4 regions of the Paenibacillus sp. FSL W8-0187 genome follow, and region 1 is predicted to be linked to each of the others. Evidence: predicted binding sites of a transcription regulator. Region 1 holds the regulator's gene; each other region holds the start of a gene.
What was found. The regulator Rex, encoded in region 1, represses fermentation and respiration genes when NADH is low (regulators of the CRP and FNR family bind a similar motif). The targets are predictions, from matches to a motif close to TTGTGAAATATTTCACAA.

Region 2: the regulator Rex is predicted to act here: its motif matches at 3,493-3,510, upstream of ric (iron-sulfur cluster repair di-iron protein).
Region 3: the regulator Rex is predicted to act here: its motif matches at 3,399-3,416, upstream of MKY48_RS17385 (flavocytochrome c).
Region 4: the regulator Rex is predicted to act here: its motif matches at 3,346-3,363, upstream of MKY48_RS31725 (cytochrome ubiquinol oxidase subunit I).

What each region holds. Positions count from the first base shown of each region.
Region 1 is NZ_CP150206.1:2,706,579-2,712,308, reverse strand. It holds gene MKY48_RS12165 (DUF5590 domain-containing protein) at 1-412, opposite strand, end outside; gene MKY48_RS12160 (amidohydrolase) at 443-1,744, opposite strand; gene MKY48_RS12155 (redox-sensing transcriptional repressor Rex) at 1,719-2,384, opposite strand; gene dinG (ATP-dependent DNA helicase DinG) at 2,457-5,333, opposite strand; gene MKY48_RS12145 (hypothetical protein) at 5,505-5,730, opposite strand, start outside.
Region 2 is NZ_CP150206.1:3,447,615-3,453,344, forward strand. It holds gene MKY48_RS15475 (Ger(x)C family spore germination protein) at 1-303, opposite strand, end outside; gene MKY48_RS15480 (CLC_0170 family protein) at 336-545, opposite strand; gene MKY48_RS15485 (endospore germination permease) at 542-1,636, opposite strand; gene MKY48_RS15490 (spore germination protein) at 1,640-3,274, opposite strand; gene ric (iron-sulfur cluster repair di-iron protein) at 3,540-4,238, shown strand; gene MKY48_RS15500 (aldehyde dehydrogenase family protein) at 4,707-5,730, shown strand, end outside.
Region 3 is NZ_CP150206.1:3,912,066-3,917,795, reverse strand. It holds gene MKY48_RS17405 (Ldh family oxidoreductase) at 1-504, opposite strand, end outside; gene MKY48_RS17400 (hypothetical protein) at 627-842, shown strand; gene MKY48_RS17395 (response regulator) at 906-1,691, opposite strand; gene MKY48_RS17390 (sensor histidine kinase) at 1,676-3,280, opposite strand; gene MKY48_RS17385 (flavocytochrome c) at 3,457-5,238, shown strand; gene MKY48_RS17380 (helix-turn-helix domain-containing protein) at 5,437-5,730, shown strand, end outside.
Region 4 is NZ_CP150206.1:7,003,183-7,008,912, reverse strand. It holds gene MKY48_RS31740 (TetR/AcrR family transcriptional regulator) at 1-137, shown strand, start outside; gene MKY48_RS31735 (NAD(P)H-dependent oxidoreductase) at 198-776, shown strand; purine riboswitch at 884-985, shown strand; gene ade (adenine deaminase) at 1,355-3,157, shown strand; gene MKY48_RS31725 (cytochrome ubiquinol oxidase subunit I) at 3,446-4,849, shown strand; gene cydB (cytochrome d ubiquinol oxidase subunit II) at 4,836-5,730, shown strand, end outside.

The sequences.
Region 1 (5,730 bases):
ACTCACCCTCATACATTCCAGGCAGCAGCCGCTTAATTTCAACGCCAGGCAATTCGTTATAGATCTGATCCCGCATCTGGGCTTCTGACATTCCCGTTTTCAATAAAACGGACTGGACAGCGTCAGCACCTTCAACAGGTACGTTGTCATCCGTAAATTTCACCCATACCATACGATCTTGATTGTCTTGATCTTTCCCGCTTACCACCCAATAGTTATTATCCTCGCCCCACACCGATTTATAGGTCTTCCCGGATGTAACCAATTGGCCATGCTGCTTCGCGGCAACAATTGCCATTCTTTCTTCATTCCAAGTATCTTTCATAACATATGAATAATAGAGCTGTAAACCAAGCAGCAACAGCAGCACGCTGGACACACTCAGCAATATCCACTTCGTTTTTTTCTTCAAATCCGTCTCCTCGCTCCCCTTGATTATTCCCTAGAGGGTTGTAAGACGCTCAAATGCACGCTGCGCTTCCCGGCGGATACGTTCCTCATCAAGAGTAAGACTCGCGCCATTCTTCACTACCTGCTTGCCGTCAACCCATACATGCTCTACATCCTTCGCACTGGCTGAGTAGATAGCGTGTGAAATATAATCGGTCCGTGGAAGGAAGTGCGCTTGATCCGTGTTCAGTGCGATCATATCTGCTTTCATTCCTACCGCAAGTGTGCCGATATCGTTGAGGAAGGCTGACTTGGCTCCATACTCTGTACCCATGCGAAGCGCTTCGGATGCAGGAATTGCGGTTGGATCCCCGCTTACCCCTTTATGGATCAATGCCGCCAGACGCATCTCTTCAAACATATCCAGATTATTATTGCTCGCAGGTCCATCGGTACCCAGCGACACCGTTACGCCGGCTTTCAGCAGTGCAGGCACGCGAGCGATGCCGCTGGCAAGCTTCAAATTGCTGCCTGGATTATGCGACACCATAACTTGATGCTTGGCCAGGATTTCGATTTCTTCATCGGTCAGATGGACGGCATGCGCAAGCAGCGTTGGCCGGGAGAACATGCCAAGCTTCTCCAAATGGGCAACAGGGCGAAGTCCGTAGTCTTTTACATTCTGAGCTACTTCCGTTTCCGTTTCGGACATATGCGTATGCAAAGGCAGATTCAAATCATGGGATGCCTGAACGAATTTTTCGATGAAATCCGGCGGGCACGTATAAGGTGCATGCGGTGAAATCATCGTCGTAATTCTCCCGTCAGCCTTGCCATGCCAGTCTTTCGCGAATGCCACCGCCTCATCCAGCTTCTGCTGCTGCACCTCAGGCGGACACAATCCGATGACGCCGCGCATTAGGACGCCGCGCATTCCTGAGTCCTGCACAACCTTGGCAACCTGATCCATATGATCATACATATCCACAAATGTCGTGGTTCCGCCTTTGATCATCTCCAGCACGGAGAGTGCGGTTCCCCAGTATACATCGTCGGCCGTGAATTTGGCTTCCATAGGCCACATTTTTTCCTGAAGCCATACCTGCAGTGCCAGATCGTCGCCATAACCGCGGAGCAGCGACATCGCCGCATGTCCGTGCGTGTTCACCAACCCAGGTAGGAAAAATAGATGAGTTCCATCGATAACTTCTATTCCCTCTTGGACGGTTGGCTCTTCTTCACCCAGATAGGTTATCCGGTCATTCTCCACAACCATATATCCGCGTAGCACGGATCTTCCTTCCTCTAGTACCGCAAACGTTCCGTTCTTAACCATCCACTTCGTTGTCGTCATGTGCTGCATCCTCCTTGCCGTTATCCAAATAATAGGCCAAACTCTGCAAATCCGTAGTGAAATCAGCCGTATGAATCCGGATATGGGATGGGGCTTTCAGGATGGTTGGCGCAAAATTCAGGATAGCCTCGATGCCTGCGGCGATAAGCTGATTGGCTACATTCTGCGCTTCAAAATCCGGAACGGTGATTATCCCGATACGAATGCCGTACTCATGAACCGTCTTCTCCAGTTCCTCCATCGGCTGTACAACCAAATTGTTAATTTTCATACCAACTTTGGGAGAATACGAATCGAAAACCGCCACAATCTTCATATTGTCCTTCAGAAATGCATTGTAATTCGATAATGCATGTCCAAGATTACCGGCCCCAATCAATGCGACATTGATCTTCTGGTCCAGCTTTAGAATCTGGCGAATTTTCTCGATCAGATAAGATACGTCATATCCGATCCCTTTCCGTCCAAAATCACCGAAATACGCTAGGTCCTTACGAATTTGAGCAGGATTGAGGTCCAGTTTTTGTCCCAGTTCCTGGGAGGAAACCGTGGAGACCTCCCTTTTCTGAAGCTCATTCAAATAGCGCAAGTATACAGGTAATCTGCGGACCACGGCTTCCGAAATTTTTTCCGATTTCATTCATGCTCCCCCTAATAATAGGTTAATAACTACATTTTTTTGTGACAGATCATTTCGTTCATTGTTTCACTTTTATTCAGCTTGGTTCTCTATGCCTGCCTCTTCCTGCAGCCATTCCGAAATTCGGGGAACGATCCCCTCTGTCGGCATATGCTCCATCTTCGGCCCCGGCAAAGAATATAAGAAATATTTCCCGTAATAGGATTCAATGACCCGGGTATCGTAGACAATGACAATCCCCTTATCTTGCGCGGTCCGCACCAGTCGGCCAAATCCCTGTTTGAAGCGAATGACCGCTTGCGGAACCGAAAGTTTCATGAACGGGTTCTTATTCTGCTGCTGCAGCAATTCGCTCTTGGCTTCGACCAAGGGATGATTCGGCGGCTGGAACGGCAGCCGGACGATCGCAAGGCAAGTGAGCGCCTCCCCGGGTATGTCTACCCCTTCCCAGAAGGAGCTCGTACCCAGCAGGACCGAAGCACTGCTATCCTGGAATCTCCGGATTAACTTGGTACGGCTGGTTCCGTCCATCCCTTGTCCCAGTACCGTAATATCGCTGGATGCCAGCGCCTCCTTCAACGGCTCGTGAACCTGACGCAGCATGCGGTACGAAGTGAACAGCACAAGCATGCGGCCATGCGTAGCGATTGCCGTATCGGCCAATGATTGCACAAGTGTATTCACAAAGAGTGCATCCCCGACCGAGCCCTTCACGCTCGGAAAATCGCGCGGCACGACAAGGAGGGCCTGCTCCCTGTAATTAAACGGGGACGGCAGCAGAACCGTGTTCAAGTTGCCGCTATCTGCCGCTTCCTGAAGACCCAAGTTCTCGATCATGAACTGAAACGATTTATCCACCGACAAGGTCGCCGATGTCAGGATCACGCTTTGTTTCTTGTCAAAAAACAATTCCTTCAAGTGGGTGCTAACATCGACAGGCACTGCATAAAGCTGCAGCGATTTGCCGCGGAAATTCCCGTTAGCCTCCATCCAGTATACCGTGCCTTCATCATTCAGAGCCATGAAGGACCTCAGGTCCTCGCGGTGTGCGGCCAGGTCCTTAAACAGACCCGATAGGTCTGTTAACAAACTGTCCGCGCTGTAATCGTCCAGATCTTCCTTCATCTCGGCGATCAGCTTGTCACCCTTGCGAACGACATCGCCCAGCGTCACATGAATTTGATGCTCCAACTCGGCCAGCGAATCCCAATCCTTCGGCTTCTTCAGAGGCGATAAGCGAAGCGAGAATTGACCGGCATCCCCCGGAGTCGCGTCTCCGCGTTCCGGAAGTAGTCCGAACAATTGATCGCTGAGCCGGTCCCAATTCTCTTTTGCGGTGATCAGATCCGGATAAATCCGGTCTATGATGGAGGACCACTCGACAGCCTTCTCATGCGACGATGCTTGCAGCAGCTGGCGAAGAGCCGGAAGCTGACCGCTGCGGCTGTCTTTGTACATACGAGTCAACGTATGGACCACCGAAAAATATTTCATCTGCAAGCCAAGGTGCTTGCCAGCGACGTCCTCCAGATGATGCGCTTCATCAATGACGAGACGCTCATAACTCGGAAGCAGCTGATGATTCGCTTTTACGTCAGTGAACAGCTTCGAATGGTTCGTAATGACAACATCCGCGATGCCCGCTTCATGTTTGGCCCTGTGATAGTAGCATTTGCGGAACCATGGGCAGGCACGGCCAAGGCAGGAATCCGAATCACTGGAGATCGTCTCCCAGAAATCCCCTCCGCGACCGCCAAAGTTCAGTTCTTCATCATCCCCGTTCTCCGTCTGGGTCAGCCAGACCAGCATCTGCGCCGCGGTGATCACATCTTCCTTCGGGGAATGAAAATCTCTTCTATTTATTTTATGTTCAAATTTTCTCAAACACAAATAATGGCCTCTTCCCTTGAAAATAGCCGCTTTAAAAGGAAAAGGAACAACCTGGGTGAGCAGGGGAATATCCCGGTCACGCAGCTGTTCTTGAAGGTTGATTGTATGCGTGCTCACCATAACCTTCTGTTCCTGCTTCACGCTTTGATAAATCGACGGCAGCAAATACCCGAGGGATTTGCCTGTTCCCGTGCCGGCTTCGATCAATAAATGTTTATTGTCATCGAGGGCCTGCATCACTTCCTGAAACATCATGTCCTGGGCATCCCTGCTCTCATAATGAGGCAGCGTTTCCTTTAGACGTTCACGGACATCATTCATGTATTGCTCGAAGCTTACATCCGCCAGCGGATTAGGCTCCGACTCATCCCTGGCAGGCGCAATATCGTTCCAATCGTCAACGGCCAGGGCAAATTGACGATAGTACGTATGGGTGTCTCCGGCTTGTACAGCCTGGAACTCCCTGTCAGCACGGATGCCGTCAAAGAACCAGGCCAAGTCGCTGTCCTCGTCGGCAAACAGGTCGCTTAACCGCTGCACGGTAAGGAGAGGAAGCTCATCGATCTCCTCCAGGCATTTCAGCAGCGCATAGGCTGTGGCAAGCGCATCGCTGTCCGCCTGATGCGGACGGTCATGCTCCAGACCGAAATGAGAAGAGACCATCCCGAGCTGATAAGAAGGCAGCGAGGGAAAACATATTTTTAAGAAGTGCATCGTATCTAGAATTCGGCCGCTGAACGGTAAATAGCCGCAGCGATCGAGTGCATTTTGCAAAAAGTTAAAATCAAAAGCGACATTATGCCCAACCAATACGACATCGTCGAGCATGGGCACGAGTTCCATCATCATTTCTTCCAATGACGGAGCATCCGCTACATCACTGTCGGAAATGCCGGTCAAACCGGTAATAAAAGGAGGGATCGGAATCCCGGGATTGACATAGGTGCCGTATACGCGGGAGATGCTTCGATCCTCTTCGATGATGGCCAGTCCAACCTGAATGATCTCATCTGCTGACTGGTTGCCCGTGGTTTCAAAATCCAATACGGCAAATTTCATTTCGATAAAATCCCTTTCCTCCAGACTAATTAACAGCATACCAGAAGTTGCGGGTTTTGAACATTCCGGGTAAAAAATCCCCCGTTTCTCCTCCATCGCTCCATACGGCAAGAAGCGATACCAAAGTCTCAGTAATGAGCTCTGGCATCGCTTCTTGTAATGGCTTGATTTCTACAGCAAAGAGATCAATTGGCTGCCGTATTGGAGCTCACCGCGATTCTGCTTGCAGACCTCCAAATTGATAATGGGGTCAGGAAGTGTCGGGTCGCTGTGAATCGCCAGTGCAAAATGCTCCTCGGCTTTCCCTTGTTGTCCATTCAACACCTCGATGCATCCAAGCGCGTTGTAAATCATCGCTCGCATCTTCTTGTTGTCTGCCAGGGGCAGGATGGACACC
Region 2 (5,730 bases), 740 kb from region 1:
TTCTTGCTCACCTTCTCCCGAACCGCCGCCTTCACCAGGCCCGAGCGGTATTCTGCCGGGAAGCGCAATTTGAACGGATAGTTGGATTAATTCCTGTTTCGGAGCAGGATATTTCCCGCGAAGATGAGATATTTCATCCTCACGTGCCTCAGCATCCTTATCAGCCGTATCGATCGATATCCCTAGAACGACAGCACGCTCTTCAATCTCCATCCGATCCCAGCATCCTGTCAGGAGTGAGCACGATAGAAGAAGGACGATCATGAATTTTACGTTTTGATTAACGCTTATTCTTGTACTCATTGAAATCCTCCTACAACTGTGAATATGCTCTCTCACACCAGGACTTTGACAAGGACGATACCCAGGAACAAAACCGTTACGAACGCGATATTGATCCAGCCCAACACGCGAGATACTTTTTTTTCCTTGGCCATGTTCGACTGATCATACTTATACGTATCGATGAACAGGTTGAACAAACCAGAAAACACCCAGATCATTATGGCGACATCCAAATAACCGCTGTAAATTTCTCCGATCATTTGGATTTCCCTCTTTTTTTGCGCAGTTTGGCGATGATAAGCAGTACTCCGGGATAAACGATCGTAATCAGCAGTCCGAATTTGGATATCACGCTGTTCACTTCATTCAAATGAATCAAGCTTTGGGGCAGCATGGCCAAGACGAACAGAAACGGAAGGATGAAGAAGGACAGCATCCCATGATCAGCTAACCGGAATAACTTGCTTATCGAGTAAATCGTAAAGTAGTAACAAGAGAACAAGGATGTAAATACAGCTGTTACCCAGACAGCAAGGAAGACCGCATCCAAACGTTCCAGTACATTGGCAGGTAATGAAGTTGCTTTTGCCAGCTCCAGTGTCGGCCACAATAGCTTCTTCGTTTCCTCTGCCCCAAACACGCTAACCGTTGCCGAGACAATTAATATATACAGCACCCCGGTGATCAGCATCGCCCATATGCTGGAGCGCATCGCTCTTTCCGGTTTGCACATGGCAGGGATGACCATCATCATAATAAAGTATCCTTGGAACATGGTGGACAATGTAATAATGCCTGCCGGTATTCCTCGAATTTCATTCCCCATCACAGGAAGAACATTGACGATTTCCGCGTTTTTTAACGACAGGGCGACGATCAAGAGCGCAGGAATTAGGATAAAGGGGCTGTAAAATAAATGAATGTAAGCAAAGGTCATAATATTTCGGCGTGAAGAAAAAGCAGCCAGGAGCAGCATGACCAGTACAGTCACCTCCAATGGCGTATTTTTCAAAACGGCTGTGACAACAACCTCACCGAACTCCCTTGCAACAAGAGAGCTTAAAACGGCAAAGAATGCAATGGATAGAAGGCCTCCGATTCTTCCGAGCCATTTGCCGATGATGATCTCGCTATACTCGATGTAAGAGTCATTCGGGAACCGCATGCCAAGCCGGGTCATGAAAAAAAGTCCGACAAATGCAAGCAGCATTCCCAAAAAAGTGACTAACGGAGCTCCTGCATCTGCGGCCTTCACCGCAGCCAAGGGAAGTGCAAGAACGCTTACTCCAACTATGGTGCTGATTGTAACGGCAGCAGCCTGCGTGACAGTGATTTGGCGCTGTTCATTCATAAGTTAACGCCCTTTCTCGTCGTTAGGATGGACGGGATCCATAATATGGGATGAAGAATGATCCACCTGTTCCTTCATGTGATCACCCATTCTTGTCTTGCTAATCGGATGGAGGAAGGAAGGCCGATTCTTCATCTTCCACAACGGCCCACGGGTCAGGAGATCCCGCATGCCTTGGAAGTTGCCAGGCACAAATGGGCTTATGTATGGGACCCCGAACGATTTAAGTGACAATAAATGATTGGTAATCAAAATGATTCCGACCATGACGCCATATAGACCGAAGATACCGGCTAAGATGATCAGCGGAAAACGAAGCAGGCGAAGAGCCAGAGCCGCATTGTAGGCCGGCGTTGCAAAAGAGCCAATGGTCGTTAAAGCGATAATAACGACGGTTATCGGGCTCGCGAACCCGGCTGCTACCGCAGCCTGGCCGATGACCAGCACGCCGACAATAGATAAAGCGCCGCCTACCTGTTGCGGCAATCGTATGGTAGCTTCCCTTAAAACCTCCATTGAGATTTCAATGACAAGCACTTCGATCATGGCAGGGAAAGGTACGCCTGCACGCCCGCCGGCAACGGCGACCGCAAATTCTGTGGGGATCAGCTCAGGATTGAACGAAATAATCGCCACATACAGCGAGGGAAAGACCAATGAAAATACTAGAGCAACCAGACGGGATAGTCGGATCGCACTCATCAGAACGAAGCGTTCGGTATAATCTTCAACGGTCTGATAGAACTGGCTAAACACGGTAGGCGCGATCAAGGCCAGAGGGGAGCCATCGACCAAGATGGCGACTCTTCCTTCCAGCAGATTCGCCACGACTTTGTCAGGTCGCTCGGTATACTGGATTTGCGGAAAGGGAGACCAATGGTTGTCTTCGATGAATTGCTCCAAATAACCTGAATCCAGAACGGCGTCGATTTCAATGGCATCCAGCCGCTTTTGTACTTCTTTGATGATTCCGGGATTGGTTATGCCGTCCATGTAACACATGGCAACTTTGGATTTGGTTTTCGTTCCGATCTCCATGGATTTCACGCGAAAATCTGGGGTTTGCAGCCGGTAGCGGAGTAGAGAGATATTGGTCCCCAGGGACTCTATAAATCCCTCTCTGGCTCCGCGGATTACCTGCTCCGTCGCCGGCTGCTCAATAGCGCGCTGCGTGATCTGACGTGTGTCAATGATAATCGCCTCGTCCAGCCCTTCAATGGCAACGACGGATTGCCCCCTTAGCAGGTTGTCGGTCAGAACGGAGATTTTCCTTTCCGAATACCCCTCGCTATGATAAAGCGTATCTTTCATGATGGTTTGCATTAACGCATCATGCGGGAGATTATTTACATCGATATGGCGCGGCCCATATTTGAGGGGCTTCAATATCGTGTTATTGATGACGGCATGATCCGTCATATCGGAGAAATACAACAATACAGCCGGATGCTGCCCGAACACATGGAAGCCAAATACAATAAAATCGTCACTATCTCCCAGAACCTGTTTGATTTCGGATATGGTTTCTTCCAGATTCACCGATATGTCCATATCCTCTGAGTTCTTCCCATTCGGATTGGCAGAAAGATTATCGCTATCGTTGGGTTGGTTCGAACCCGCCCATGTGGAAAATGACATTGTGTTTACACCTCTCCTAATTCAACCGGGGTCACAGCATTTGGATATTTCGATTAAGTATTTCCTCTGGTTGTTATTTTTATCAGAAAGAAGAAGTCTAAAAAGATGTTGCCTTGGCTCCCGTAGTTCTCCGATCCTGATCGTTCACATAGTGTTAGATTTTGGTATGACTGCAATCACATATACGAAGATAGGAGTTTCATATACTTGGGTTGTAAGAGTGAAATAGTTCACAAAGACGCATTTAGTCTAAGGAGGTTTGAACATGAGTTCATTCACGCTTCAGAGTCAGGTATCCGATATCGTTACATCCATTCCGCAAACCGCGGATTTATTCCGATCACTTCGCATTGATTTTTGTTGTGGAGGGCAGGTGCCTTTGGAAGAGGCGGCTAAACAGCGCAATTTGGAACCCGCCGCCGTTTTGGAGCAGGTTCGGTCCGTGGAGAGCAAGTTTGCAGATTATCAAGAAAGCCGTCCGGCTTCACTGAAGGAATCCGAACTGATTGAATACATCCAGCAGAAACATCATGCCTTCTTGCGGGATGAATTACCTGCTTTAACGCCGTATGTGACGAAATTAGCCCGCGTTCATGGGGAGCATCATCCCGAACTTCTTCGGGTGCAGGAGCTTTTCTCCGATCTGAAAAAAGAACTGCTGGATCATACGAAGGATGAAGACGAGCATGTATTTCCGCTCATTTTGAAATTTGTTGCAGAGCCTAACCACCAGGCTGCAGCGGAGCTTAAGCCGCATGTGTCTGAACTGGAACATGAACATGCTCAAGCAGGCAAACTGCTACAGGAGCTCCGGGAAGTAACCGCTGATTTCGAACTTCCGTCGGATGCCTGCGGTACGTATCGGTTGGTCTATCAACGGTTGGCGATGCTTGAAAAGGACACCTTCGAGCATATCCATCTGGAAAACAACATCTTGTTCGAACGGATTCGTCAAGCGGTATAACCTTGATGACCGTGTGAAAGTGAATTAACGCATGCTGGATTAATATTAATTGCAAAATAACGTGGCGTCCCAAAAGTAGATTTAGTTGCTTGACGTACGGCTCTCATAAACAGAAAGTGTGTCAAATAAAGCCATGGCGGTGCTCAGGATGTTATTCCCACACCGCTATGGCTTCTGTTTTGATCATTGGCTGTTCTCCCTTGCTCAGAACCATTCCAAGAAATGTTGGGGCAACAGCGATGGTAGGAACGATTCGTACATGGAGCGTCTTCTAGCAGCAAGAAGGGGGGCTCCCGGAAGATCTAAGATCTTTTGAGACACCCCCGTTATTATTCTGCACTTATTTAACGTATAGACTCCCTTGCTCTAGGAGGGAGAAGAGGTCAAAGAAAATTCACTTAACAATTACCTGTTTTTAGTCGATAATTATATTGATCAGTTGGAATTATTCGACACAGGAGGGTTCATATGGATTACTCGAAATTAGGAAAACAATTCATAGCCGGGGAATGGCGAGACGGTAAGAGCGGTAAAACGCTGCCTGACATCAATCCATACAATGATGAGGTCATTACTGCTTTTCAAATCGCAAACGTTGCAGACATTGATGACGCATATCAGGCTGCCAATCAAGCTAAGCTGGAATGGGACAAGGTTAATGCTTACCAGAAACGAGACATTCTTGAAAATGCCGTTAAATATATTGAATCGCATGAGGAAGACATTTCCTCCATTATTGTTCAAGAGCTGGGCGGAACACGTCTGAAGGCGGCGTTCGAGATCGGTCTTGTGAAGAATATGATTAAGGAAGCGGCTACGTTCCCCCTTAGAATGGAGGGAAAGATTTTACCTTCCACAGAGGATGGCAAGGAGAACCGCCTGTATCGGATCCCGGCTGGCGTGGTTGGGGTTATCAGTCCATTTAACTTTCCTTTCTTCTTGTCCATGAAGTCTGTCGCCCCAGCATTGGGTGCTGGCAATGGCGTCGTGCTGAAGCCACATGAGGATTCGCCGATTACGGGCGGAACCCTGATCGGGAAGATTTTCGAAGAAGCGGGCGTACCGAAGGGTTTGTTGAATGTTGTGGTGACAGATATTAAGGAAATTGGCGATGCGTTCGTTGAGCATCCGATTCCGAGAATCATTTCTTTCACAGGTTCGACTAAGGTCGGAAGCCATATTGGTCAACTGGCCGTCAAGCACTTCAAGAAGCCGCTGCTTGAGCTCGGCGGGAACAGCGCGTTCATTATCCTGGAAGATGCTGATATCGATTACGCGGTACAAGCGGCGACATTCAGCAGATTCACACATCAAGGCCAGATCTGTATGTCGGCCAACCGGATTCTTGTACAGAAGTCGATCTATCAGGAGTTTGTAGATAAATACAAAGAGAAGGTTTCTACCCTGACAACAGGTGATCCGAGCGATCCACAGACCATTATCGGACCCGTCATCAACCATCGGCAGGCAGAGACACTGCAGAAGCTGATTG
Region 3 (5,730 bases), 1.2 Mb from region 1:
GGACATCGGTGATCCACCGGCTGCACGCATGATCGATTCCTCGGTGGTTAAGTGTAACTGATGCCCAGACGTAACATACCCGACGAGCCCTTGCTCCGCAAGGAGGCGTGAGTAGATTCCAGCTGCTCCGATATGTCCGTGATTCCGTGTGACGGCCGCAGCGATCCCGTGATTACGGCAGCGATCAACGATCTCTTCCACTGCCCGAAATGCCGCAAAATAACCAAGTCCTCCGTCTCCATCCACTACCATCGTAGAAGCCGCTTCATTCACTGTGTAGACTTGTGGATTTGGATGAATCAAACCATCTCGCATGATCCGGGCGTAGGTAGCTATTTGCTGGGAACCGTGACTGAATACTCCTCGAAGATCATTTTTTACGAGTACTTCCGCTAGAAAATCAGCTTGTTCTTCCAACATACCAGCCTTACGGGCTAGTGCGGAAGTGAAGCACCTGAGCTTTTCAGGCCTAACTCTGATACTGTCCTTCTGCTCTACATTCACCTCGTAACCCTCCCAATCCACCATGATTTTAATACCATAATCATTCTTTAGCTGATAACCTAATCCTTCTAAGTTTTTCATATCCTATGAATATAATTACCCCTGCAAGGGAGCACAGAATAATGGAAATTTCCGACCCGTGTTCCTTTCGTTCAAAACCATACATTGAAGGAGTACTTTACAATACTTCGCAAATTGGATCTAAAAAGTTGGAGATCACAGAGGGCATCCCAAGAGGAACCTGCTTCGTTTGGAATGTTTTTTCTGAAAAAGGTGAAATCGTTCTAAAGGGGCTTGAAAGAAGCAGTGGAAAATACGAAAGGAGATACATCGGTTAACCTGGCGAATCGCTCAACTACGATGAATTCTGATTTATGCCAAGTTAATCCGTATCTCTATAGTCAATACATATTCATTTTGGTACTATTTTTATAATCTACCGGACACACTCCAACTCGGTTTTTAAACAGGCGGCTGAAATAATATTGATTCTTATAGCCTACTTTGATCGCCAAATCACCAATTTTGATGTTTTGCATGGAGTTGTCCAATAATTCCTTCGCTTTCGAGATGCGAAGCTCAGTCAAATACTCCAGAAAAGATACTCCGACCTCTTTTTTCATTCGTTTACTCAAATAATTGGAATTAATATGAAATAACTCCGCCACATGAGGTACGGCCAGTTCCGGATCATTGTAATGATAGTGGATATATTCTGTTATTTTCACCATAATTGGCGAGAGTCCACAGGCATTCGAGAGTGCTTCCTGCGTCATCTCATTCTTGAGCTTCGTAACTTCGTCAGGATGAAGACCGCACAAGTGATCGTGTAACTTAGACAGCATTCGGTTTAGATCGCTCTTGGGTACCGGCTTCAGTAAGTAATCATAAGCATGCATTTGCAGGGCTCTTTGCGCATATTTAAAATCATCATACCCACTAATAATCACCACGACCATGTCAGGATACCGACTCGTTACAATTTCGACCAGATCAAGGCCATTCAACCCCGGCATGTTAATATCCGCTAGCAATACGTCTGGTGTGGATTCCTCGATTAGAGACAGAGCCTCAGCAGCATTCCTTGCTTCTCCTGATGGTTCAAAAGGCAGCCGACTCTCTTGGATGTATTTCCGTAAGCCATTACGGATAATTTTCTCGTCATCCACGATTAGGACTTGCCACATGAGTTGTCACCTCCAAGTGGTACATTTATCGTCATACAGGTTACACCTTGTTCACTACTGATCTGCAAACCGTAAAGCTCACCATAAGCAAGTTTGATGCGATGGTTGACACTATATAGACCGAATCCGATCTCTTCGTTTCTGTCTTTTTTTCCGTCCCGCAACGTCTTCTGAAGTGATGCGAGCCTGGATTTAGGAATGTCTACTCCGTTATTCAGGACAGTGACGATCAGTTGATCCCCTTGTTTATATGCACGAATTGATATTTTACTTTTCTGGTTTGTCAGCGGCTTGATTCCGTGATAAATCGCATTTTCAACGAGTGGTTGAAGGATGAACCGAATGATCTGATGTTGTTCCAAATGCTTGTCATAGCTCAATTCGTAATCCAGAATATCATCATACCGAACACATTGGATATTTAAGTAGCTCTCGACATGTTGAAATTCTTGTTCCAGCATTACAAATTGACTGCCGCTGCTGAGTCCAAGCCGGAAATACGTGCTTAAGGATTCTACAATGTCCACCACATCATTTGCGTCATGGCTTGCAGCCATCCATTGAATCGTATCCAGTGTATTATACAGAAAATGGGGCTTAATCTGTTCGTGAATCATCTGCAGCTCCATTTCCTTCTTTTCTTGCTGGGATTGATATAGCTTAATGAGCATTTGATTGAAACTACGCGCTAACTCTCCAATCTCATCGCGCCTTTTATCGTTAGAACGCACGCTCCAGTCACCGTCTTCCACTTGTCTCATCAATTGACGCAGCGCCTGTATCGGCTTAGCTATGGAGGAGCCCAATAATAGGACGAGTATCAAAAAGAAGATACCTACTACAGTTCCTACCATAAGAGCCGACCGCTGGGTCTTCGTCATACCTTGGGTAAGCTGGGATTTCGGCACTTGGAATATGAGCTTCCAGCCCGGAACACCGGTAATCGAAGCCGTAAAGATAGCCATGTTAGCTCTGGAATCATCCAGTTCTGGAAATTCTGAATTAACGATAAGCGATCCTCTACCGTCATACACCAAAATGTCTTGGGCGATATCTTTCATTTTACCGATAGGAACGGCGGCTGCGATGTAAGCTGCATCCTCATGAACTAGCGGTTCAACACGGTACAGAATAACAACAATCTCTGCTTTGTTGGCTCTTGAAACAATAACGTTACTTACAACGCAGGGAGCATTCGACGAAATCAGTTCTTTATAATAGTCTCGATTTAATATAGAGAAAGAGTTGCTATCCGGCGTCCAAGAGTTTCCTTGGAGATCAACAATCCGAATGGACTCGTAGTCATGACCTCGACGTTGTTCGAGCTTGCGACTTTCGCGTAACAGCTCTTCTCGAGTCAAGTGATGATCAGAAGCAAGGGTGGCGAGCATTTCGACTTCTCCAATCCGCTGCTGAAACCAATAGGATATTTGTTCGCTCCGGGCATTGACGATTTGCTGTGTCAGTGATTCATTGAGTGGGACGACCGTTCGTTCCATCTCTATGTGTATGGCGACTAACAACGCAAGGAATAGTAAGAGAAAGCATCCTCCGGCATATAATGTAATTTTTCGTTGTATTGAGTGCATGTCTTTATTACATCATGTTGCATTCCCTTTATAAATGAGAAGTATCACTTATCCAAAATGTATAAATAAAGTCCAAAATGTGCAAATACATTTGGAGATGCATAGCCTATAATACATATTGTACATTTTTTCACAATGTTTAAAATTCAAGTACAAACGTTATCAGGGGAGGAACTATGAGAAAACACGCAGCTAGAGTATTGTCCATTATTATGGTGCTGGCACTTGTATTTACGATGGCAGCTTGCGGCTCGAAAGAAAACGCAAAGGATGCATCGAATGGTACAACGACGGCCATTGGGGTAGGTAGTGGTAAGCATGGTGACATTAAAGTTGAGGTAACCTTTACGGATTATAAAATCACGGATGTGAAGGTTCTGGAGCAGAAGGAAAATGAAGTACTATCGGAGCCTGTATATACTCAATTGAAGGAAAATGTCATGCAGGCAAATAGTGCAGAGGTAGATGTTATTAGTGGATCTAGTGTGACGAGCAAGGGGTATTTGGATGCAATTCAGGATGCGATTGTTAAATCGGGAATTGCGCTGGTGGCAGGTAGTGGAACAACTGATGCGAAACAGACCGAAGAGTCGGAACAAACGTACGATGTCGTCGTGATCGGCGCGGGCGGTGCTGGCTTTAGTGCAGCGCTCGAAGCAGCAGATGCCGGAGTAAGCGTAGTTATTCTGGAGAAGATGCCGACCGTTGGCGGTAACACATTGATCTCCGGTGGGGAGATGAATGCGCCTGACAACTGGGTTCAGCATGCACTTGGCATTACCGATGATAGCCCAGAGTTATTTTATCAGGATACGATGAAGGGTGGCGACAATCTAGGCCAGCCGGAAATCGTGAAGATTTTGTCCGAGCAAGCACTGGGTTCAGCCGAATGGTTACGTGACGAGGTAAAAGTAGAGTTTTTATCCGATCACCTCTTCCAGTTCGGGGGACATTCCCGTAAGCGTGCACTTATTCCTGTCGGCCATACAGGGGCGGAATTGATTACGAAGCTCAAGACCAAGGCCGAAGAGCTTGGAGTTAAGATCAAGACAAACATGAAAGCTGAGAACCTACTAACGGATGAGAGTGGTAAAATAGTTGGCGTTGATGCGAGCACAAATGGTCAAAAGGTGACCTTCCATGCGAACAAAGGCGTTATCATAGCGTCCGGTGGATTTGGTTCTAATATTGAGATGCGTAAGCAATATAATCCTGAGTTGGATGAGAGCTATATGTCTACGGATACGCCAGGGACGACAGGTGACGGGATTGTTATGGCTCAAGCAGTTAATGCAGATATTACGAATATGGAGAATATTCAGACCTATCCGATCTGTGACCCTGCTACAGGTGTAATCTCACTTGTGGCCGATTCCCGGTTTGATGGCGCGATACTGATTAACCAAGGGGGAACACGATTTGTAGAGGAATTGGAACGACGCGATGTCATTTCTAAGGCAATTCTAGCACAAGAAGGGCGTTACGCTTACCAATTCTGGAATCAGGAAATCGCCGATATCGGCAAGACGATCGAAGTGCACCAAGATGAGTATGATCAATTAGTTAGAGAGGGAATGCTCTATAAGGCTGACACGATTGAAGATGCGGCTAATTTCTTCAAGGTAAATGTAGAAACATTGAAAGAGACTATAAGTAAAGTCAACGAGTATGCGAAGACAGGCAAGGATCTGGATTACAACCATCGTGGTGGTTTGGTATCGCTGGAAAAAGGCCCGTATTATATTCAAAAAGCAGTTCCGTCGGTCCATCATACAATGGGTGGACTGGTCATTGATACGAAAGCACGTGTTCTGTCGACAGAAGGTAAGGTTATTCCGGGACTGTACGCTGCTGGAGAAGTGACAGGCGTTGTTCATGGTGCGAACCGTCTGGGCGGAAATGCCATTTCGGATATTGTTACTTACGGCCGGATTGCTGGTCAGGAAGTCGCAAAGTAGATGTGTAAGACTTTTTGAAGATTCATTTTTTTAAAAAAAGATCATTTGAAGTGCTAGAAGCTATTTCTTAAATGGCGGGCTAGCACTTCTTTTCTTAATTTGGTGAAGCCCACATCAAAGAATGTTATGATATCCTGTTTACTTTCTTCTTATTATCTCTTAATATATGGATAACTATAGATAAGAGGTTGAATAATAATGAATGCTAAAGAAGCAGCGTTGTTACTTGGGGTTCATTACAAAACCATTCTAAACATGATTAATGACGGGCGTATAGCCGCTTCGAAAAACGACTCCGGAGATTGGGTAATCAGTGAGAGTGACTTAGCTGCTCGTGAGCAACAGATTGGCGATAAAGAGTTTGCAACGATTTATACTCATATGGCAGTACAAATAATTGAAAAAGCTCATAACCGGGCTATAAATGCAGCAAGAGAAGAGCTTATTGACGTTGCGCGTGCAACAATAAAGGTCAAAGAGAATAGGAATGAG
Region 4 (5,730 bases), 3.1 Mb from region 1:
TGTTGATCATTGGTACATTCAGCCAGCTTGCAATCTCAACGATGCAAGGAGAGCTGAAGGAACCGTTGTCGCCGCTGGCACCTGAAGTGACGGCGCATCTATTGGCATTAACAGGTTTGGGAAAAGGTCGGGAGTGACCTTTTCTTTTTACCATTAGGTTAGTGATTGTTAACCAAATCAAGAGGGGGAAGAAACATATGAAAAAGGTTTTAATTATTCAAGGCAATCCCATTAAGAACAGTTATGGCAGTCAGCTGGCAGAGGTCTATGCAAGGGGGGCGGCCGAATCCGGGGCGGAGGTGCGGGAGCTGGTGCTTGCGGAGATGGAGTTTGACCTGAATCTGTCCGGTGGCTATAAGGGTAAACAACCGCTGGAGCCGGATCTGCAAAAAGCGCAAGAACTGATCTCTTGGGCGGATCACCTGGTGTTTGTGTACCCGAATTGGTGGGGCGGCATGCCGGCGCTGCTCAAAGGGTTCATCGACCGGGTTTTTCTGCCGGGCTTTGCGTTTAAGTACCGCCGGAACTCGCCTTTGCCGGAGCAGCTGCTCAAAGGGAAAACGGCCCGTTTGATCGTCACGATGGATTCGCCGTACGTCTACTATCGTTTCTACCTCGGCCAGCCGGGACATCAAATGATGAAGCATTCCATTCTGAAGTTCTGCGGCGTGAGCACGGTTCGTGCCACGAACATTACGCAGCTTCGCAAAATGCCTGAAGTGGCAAGAAAGCAATGGCTTGAGCGTGTGCAGAGAATGGGTCGGAAATTGGCTTGAGCTGGCAGGGCGTAAGATAAACAGTTCCTTCCAATGGCTTGACTTCTCGGGCAGGAGGATTATAATTCATACAACAAATGAAACGAAAAGAGAATGGAAGGGTAAGTTTAATCAAAATCAAATCTTGATGTATATGCCGGGGAATAGGGCCCAGGCGTTTCTACCAGGTTACCGTAAATGACTTGACTACATGAAGGTTGAAAATCCCCACCCAAAGCCCAGCTTCGCAATGATTGAAGCCGGGCTGGAGGATCATCTTGATTGGAATCCGGCAGGTTTTAACGGATGAGGTGATGTGCAGACTAGATAGCATACATTGCTGATGCACGGGATTTCTCTTCCTCTATGGATATAGTACAGGCACCCCGGGCAGATACGCTGCCCGGGGTGTTTGGCGTGTTATACAGCGGATCGATTTTGTGTTTTTACCGTTCATGATAAGAAAAACGTCTATCGACGCACTTTAACAGATGATAGACCGCAATTAGATGAAGTTTTTATTGCGATATCAGGAAGTTACAAGCTTCGAAGTGTATACTTTCTGATATCTAAAGAAAAAAGGGGAGCGTGCAATCATCATGAGTTCAAGCAAGAGACAGAAACGATACGAGGTTAGCCGGAAGCTGGGAAGGGTTGCCTTAGGACAGGAGCCTGCCGATCTGGTCATCAAGAACGGCACACTGGTGAATGTGTTTACAGGCGAGCTTCAGGAGCAGGTGGACGTGGCCATGGCATCCGGACGCATCGCTTATATCGGCAACGCGGATCATACGATCGGGGAAGGGACTCGGGTCATCGAAGCGAATGGCCGCTATATCTCGCCAGGCCTGCTCGACGGTCATATGCATGTGGAGAGCACGATGCTCACCGTGACCGAGTTTGCCAAGGCGGCTATCGTTAGTGGAACGACGGGGGTTTATATGGATCCCCATGAGATTGCCAACGTATTCGGCATGGAAGGTGTGCGCTGGATGCATGAGGAAGGGCAGCAGCTGCCGATGAAGGTGTTCACCACCGTTCCTTCGTGTGTACCGTCGACCTTTGATCTGGAGGATGCTGGGGCGCAGCTGGGCGTAGCCGACATTGAGGAAGGGCTGACATGGCCCGGTGTTGCCGGGCTTGGCGAAGTGATGAATTTCCCGGGCGTCGTGTATGGCGATCCGACCATGAGCGGGGAGATCGAAGCCACGCTGCGTGCGGGCAAGACGGTGACAGGACATTTTCCGGCAGAGGATGTCCGGATGCTGCAGGCATATATGGCAACCGGCGTAAGCTCCGACCATGAAACGGTAACCAGAGAGCAGGCCTTGGAGAAGGTTCGCCTCGGTATGCACCTGATGATCCGTGAGGGTTCAGCTTGGCAGGATGTGAAGGAAGTTGTTAAGGTTATAACGGAAGATAAGGTGCGAACAGACAATATTTCTCTGGTTACGGATGATGTATATCCGCAGACGCTGCTGAGACTCGGACACATGAACCATGTAGTCCGCCGCGCTATGGAAGAGGGCGTGGACCCGGTTACGGCGATCCAGCTGGGAACGATCAACGTGGCTCGTTATTTCGGCATGGACAATGAGCTTGGCAGCATTTCGCCAGGCAAAACGGCAGATATTTTGCTGATTGATGATCTGAAAAGCATGGTACCTTCCGTTGTGATCACGGATGGCGAAGTGGTTGCAGAGAACGGTCGACTCGTGAAGGCATTCCCGGTATATCAATATCCGGAAAAAGCGTTTAACTCGATCCGGCTGCAGCGTTCGCTTACCGCGGATGACTTCCTGCTCCGCAGCAAATTCGATGCCGCACGTACGGAAGTGAACGTGGTCCGCGTCATCGAGAACAGCGCCCGTACCGCCAAAATGACGGCGGTGCTCTCCGTGCAGCAAGGGGTAATCCAGCCAGATCTGGATCAGGACGTGGTTCAACTGGCGTGCATTGAGCGCCACGGCACGACGGGACAAATCTCGCTCGGTTTTGCGAGCGGCTTCGGACTCAAGTCCGGCGCGGTTGCGTCCACGGTAGCACACGACAGTCACAATCTGCTTGTGATGGGCACGAATGCCGAGGATATGGCACTCGCGGCAAATGAGCTGGCAGCGTGCGGAGGCGGCATGATCGTGGTACGGGATGGCAAGGTGCTGGCGAAGGTGGCGATGCCGATTGCCGGTTTGCTGGCGGACCGTCCGGTCGAGATTGTAGCGGAGGAAGTCGCTGCCTTAGAGGAGGCTTGGAAGGAGCTTGGATGCTATATCCATGCGCCGTTCATGACCTTCTCGCTGATTGCGCTGCCGGTGATTCCGGAAATCCGCATTACCAACCGCGGGATCGCAGACGTAACGGAATTCAAGCTCATCGAGACCGAGATTGGCGCGGTTCAATAAGATTGCAGATACACCGAAGCAGGTTGGCCTGAGGGCGAACCTGCTTTTTTGGTGCGTAAATACCGGGCTTGGCCTGTGAGTGGATGCCGCAAGCCATGTTCCAATTGATAATCGTCACATATTCCACCGCCTACTTAGTGATTTTCGTCACAAATTTATAACTTTTTGCCCCCGTTTCAGCCCTGATATTGTGATGTTTATCACAATCCTTTAGGGCGTGGTCTGCGACAATACAAAAAGAATCAAATTTGAAGTGATCACGTGAGCTAAAGAAAGGGGTATCTTAATATGGATCCGGTTATGCTGGCGCGAATTCAATTCGCATCGACAACCATTTTTCACTTTATTTTCGTACCGTTGTCCATCGGATTGGCGTTTCTGATTGCCATCATGGAGACGATGTATGTTGTCAAAGGCCAGGAAGTCTACAAGAAAATGGCCAAGTTCTGGGGAAAGCTGTTCCTGATTAACTTTGCGGTCGGGGTTGTGACAGGGATTCTGCAGGAATTCCAGTTCGGCATGAACTGGTCGGATTACTCGCGGTTTGTCGGGGACGTGTTTGGCGCACCACTTGCCATCGAAGCACTGCTGGCGTTTTTCCTCGAGTCGACGTTTATCGGACTATGGATATTCGGTTGGGATCGGTTATCGAAGAAGGTCCATCTGCTCAGTATCTGGCTGGTGTCCTTCGGCACCCTGATGTCCGCCTTTTGGATTCTGGCAGCGAATTCGTTCATGCAGCGTCCCGTTGGGTTCGAGATGAACAACGGGCGAGCGGAGATGAATGATTTCTTCGCACTGATTACGAACGGTCAGCTGTTGGTAGAGTTCCCGCATACAATCTTCGGGGCACTGGCAACCGGGGCGTTCCTCGTAGCGGGTGTGAGTGCCTACAAGCTAATGAAGAAGCAAGATTTGGATTTCTTTAAGAAATCATTCCATATCGCTATCGTGATTGGTCTCATCACCTCCATTCTGGTTGCGGTGTTCGGTCACCAGCAAGCACAGTATCTGGTGGATACGCAGCCGATGAAGATGGCTGCTGCGGAGAGCCTATGGGAAACGAGTGACGATCCTGCGCCTTGGACGGTCATTGCAGCCATCGATCCGGATAAGCAGGAGAACACGATGGAGTTTAAAATCCCGTATTTGCTCAGCTTTTTGTCCTATAGCAAGTTTTCCGGTGAAGTCATCGGGATGAAGGAGCTGCAGGCGCAATACGAACAGCAGTATGGACCTGGAGATTATATCCCTCCTGTGCGCACCACGTTCTGGAGCTTCCGGATTATGGTGGCCGCAGGCAGCATCATGATTCTGCTGGGGTTGTACGGAGCATGGCTCATGCTGCGCAAAAAGGTCGAGAAGGCCGGTAAATGGTTCCTCAAACTGATGCTGTTCGGTATTTCACTTCCGTTCATTGCCAACACGTCGGGGTGGATTATGACGGAGATCGGGCGGCAGCCGTGGACGGTATTCGGACTGATCACCACGGAGAACAGTGTTTCACCGAACGTCAGCGCAGGCTCGATTCTGTTCTCGCTGATCATGTTTACCGCCATTTATGCAGTGCTGGCAGCCGTCATGGCGTATCTATTTATTAAAGTCATTAAGAAAGGACCGTATGCGGCGGAGGAAGATGACCACCACGCAAGCGATCCATTTAATAAGGAGGGCTACAATGCTGTCTCTTAACGAACTGTGGTTTGTGCTCGTTGCCGTATTGTTTATCGGGTTCTTCTTTTTGGAGGGCTTCGACTTCGGGGTCGGGATGTCCACGCAGCTGCTGGCCAAAAATGATACCCAGCGCCGGGTGCTGATCAACTCGATCGGCCCGTTCTGGGATGCTAACGAGGTCTGGTTGCTGACAGCGGGCGGCGCGATGTTCGCCGCCTTCCCGAACTGGTATGCTACGCTGTTCAGCGGCTTCTACATTCCGCTTGTCTTTCTTCTGCTGGCCTTGATCGGACGCGGGGTGGCCTTTGAATTCCGCGGCAAAGTGGGCGATGTTCGCTGGAAACGGGTGTGGGACGGTGCAATCTTCACCGGCAGCGTACTTCCGCCATTCCTGCTTGGCGTTGTTTTTGCCTGCCTGATCCAGGGGCTCCCGATTAACGAAGAGATGCAGCTGCATGCCGGATTGTTTGATGTTGTGAATGGCTATACTGTGGTTGGCGGGCTGACGATGGTGATGCTCTGCCTGCTGCATGGTTTAATGTTCACAACACTGCGCACGATGGGGGATCTTCAGGAACGGGCACGCCGTATGGCCCGGAAACTCCTGCTTCCCGTAGCAGCCCTGTTCGTGGCATTCGGGGTGATGACGTATTTCATGACCGATGTCTTCGAGAAGCGTGGCGTGGTGTTAACCGTGCTGCTGGTGCTGGCTCTGCTCGCATTCTTACTGGGCGGATATTTCATGAACATCAAGCGGGACGGCTGGGCTTTCGGGATGACCGGGGCGGTTATCGCTCTGCTGGTAACGTCCGTGTTCGTGGGCTTGTTCCCGCGCGTGATGGTCAGTTCCATCAATTCGGCATTTGACCTGACTATTTATAATGCGGCCTCCGGACCGT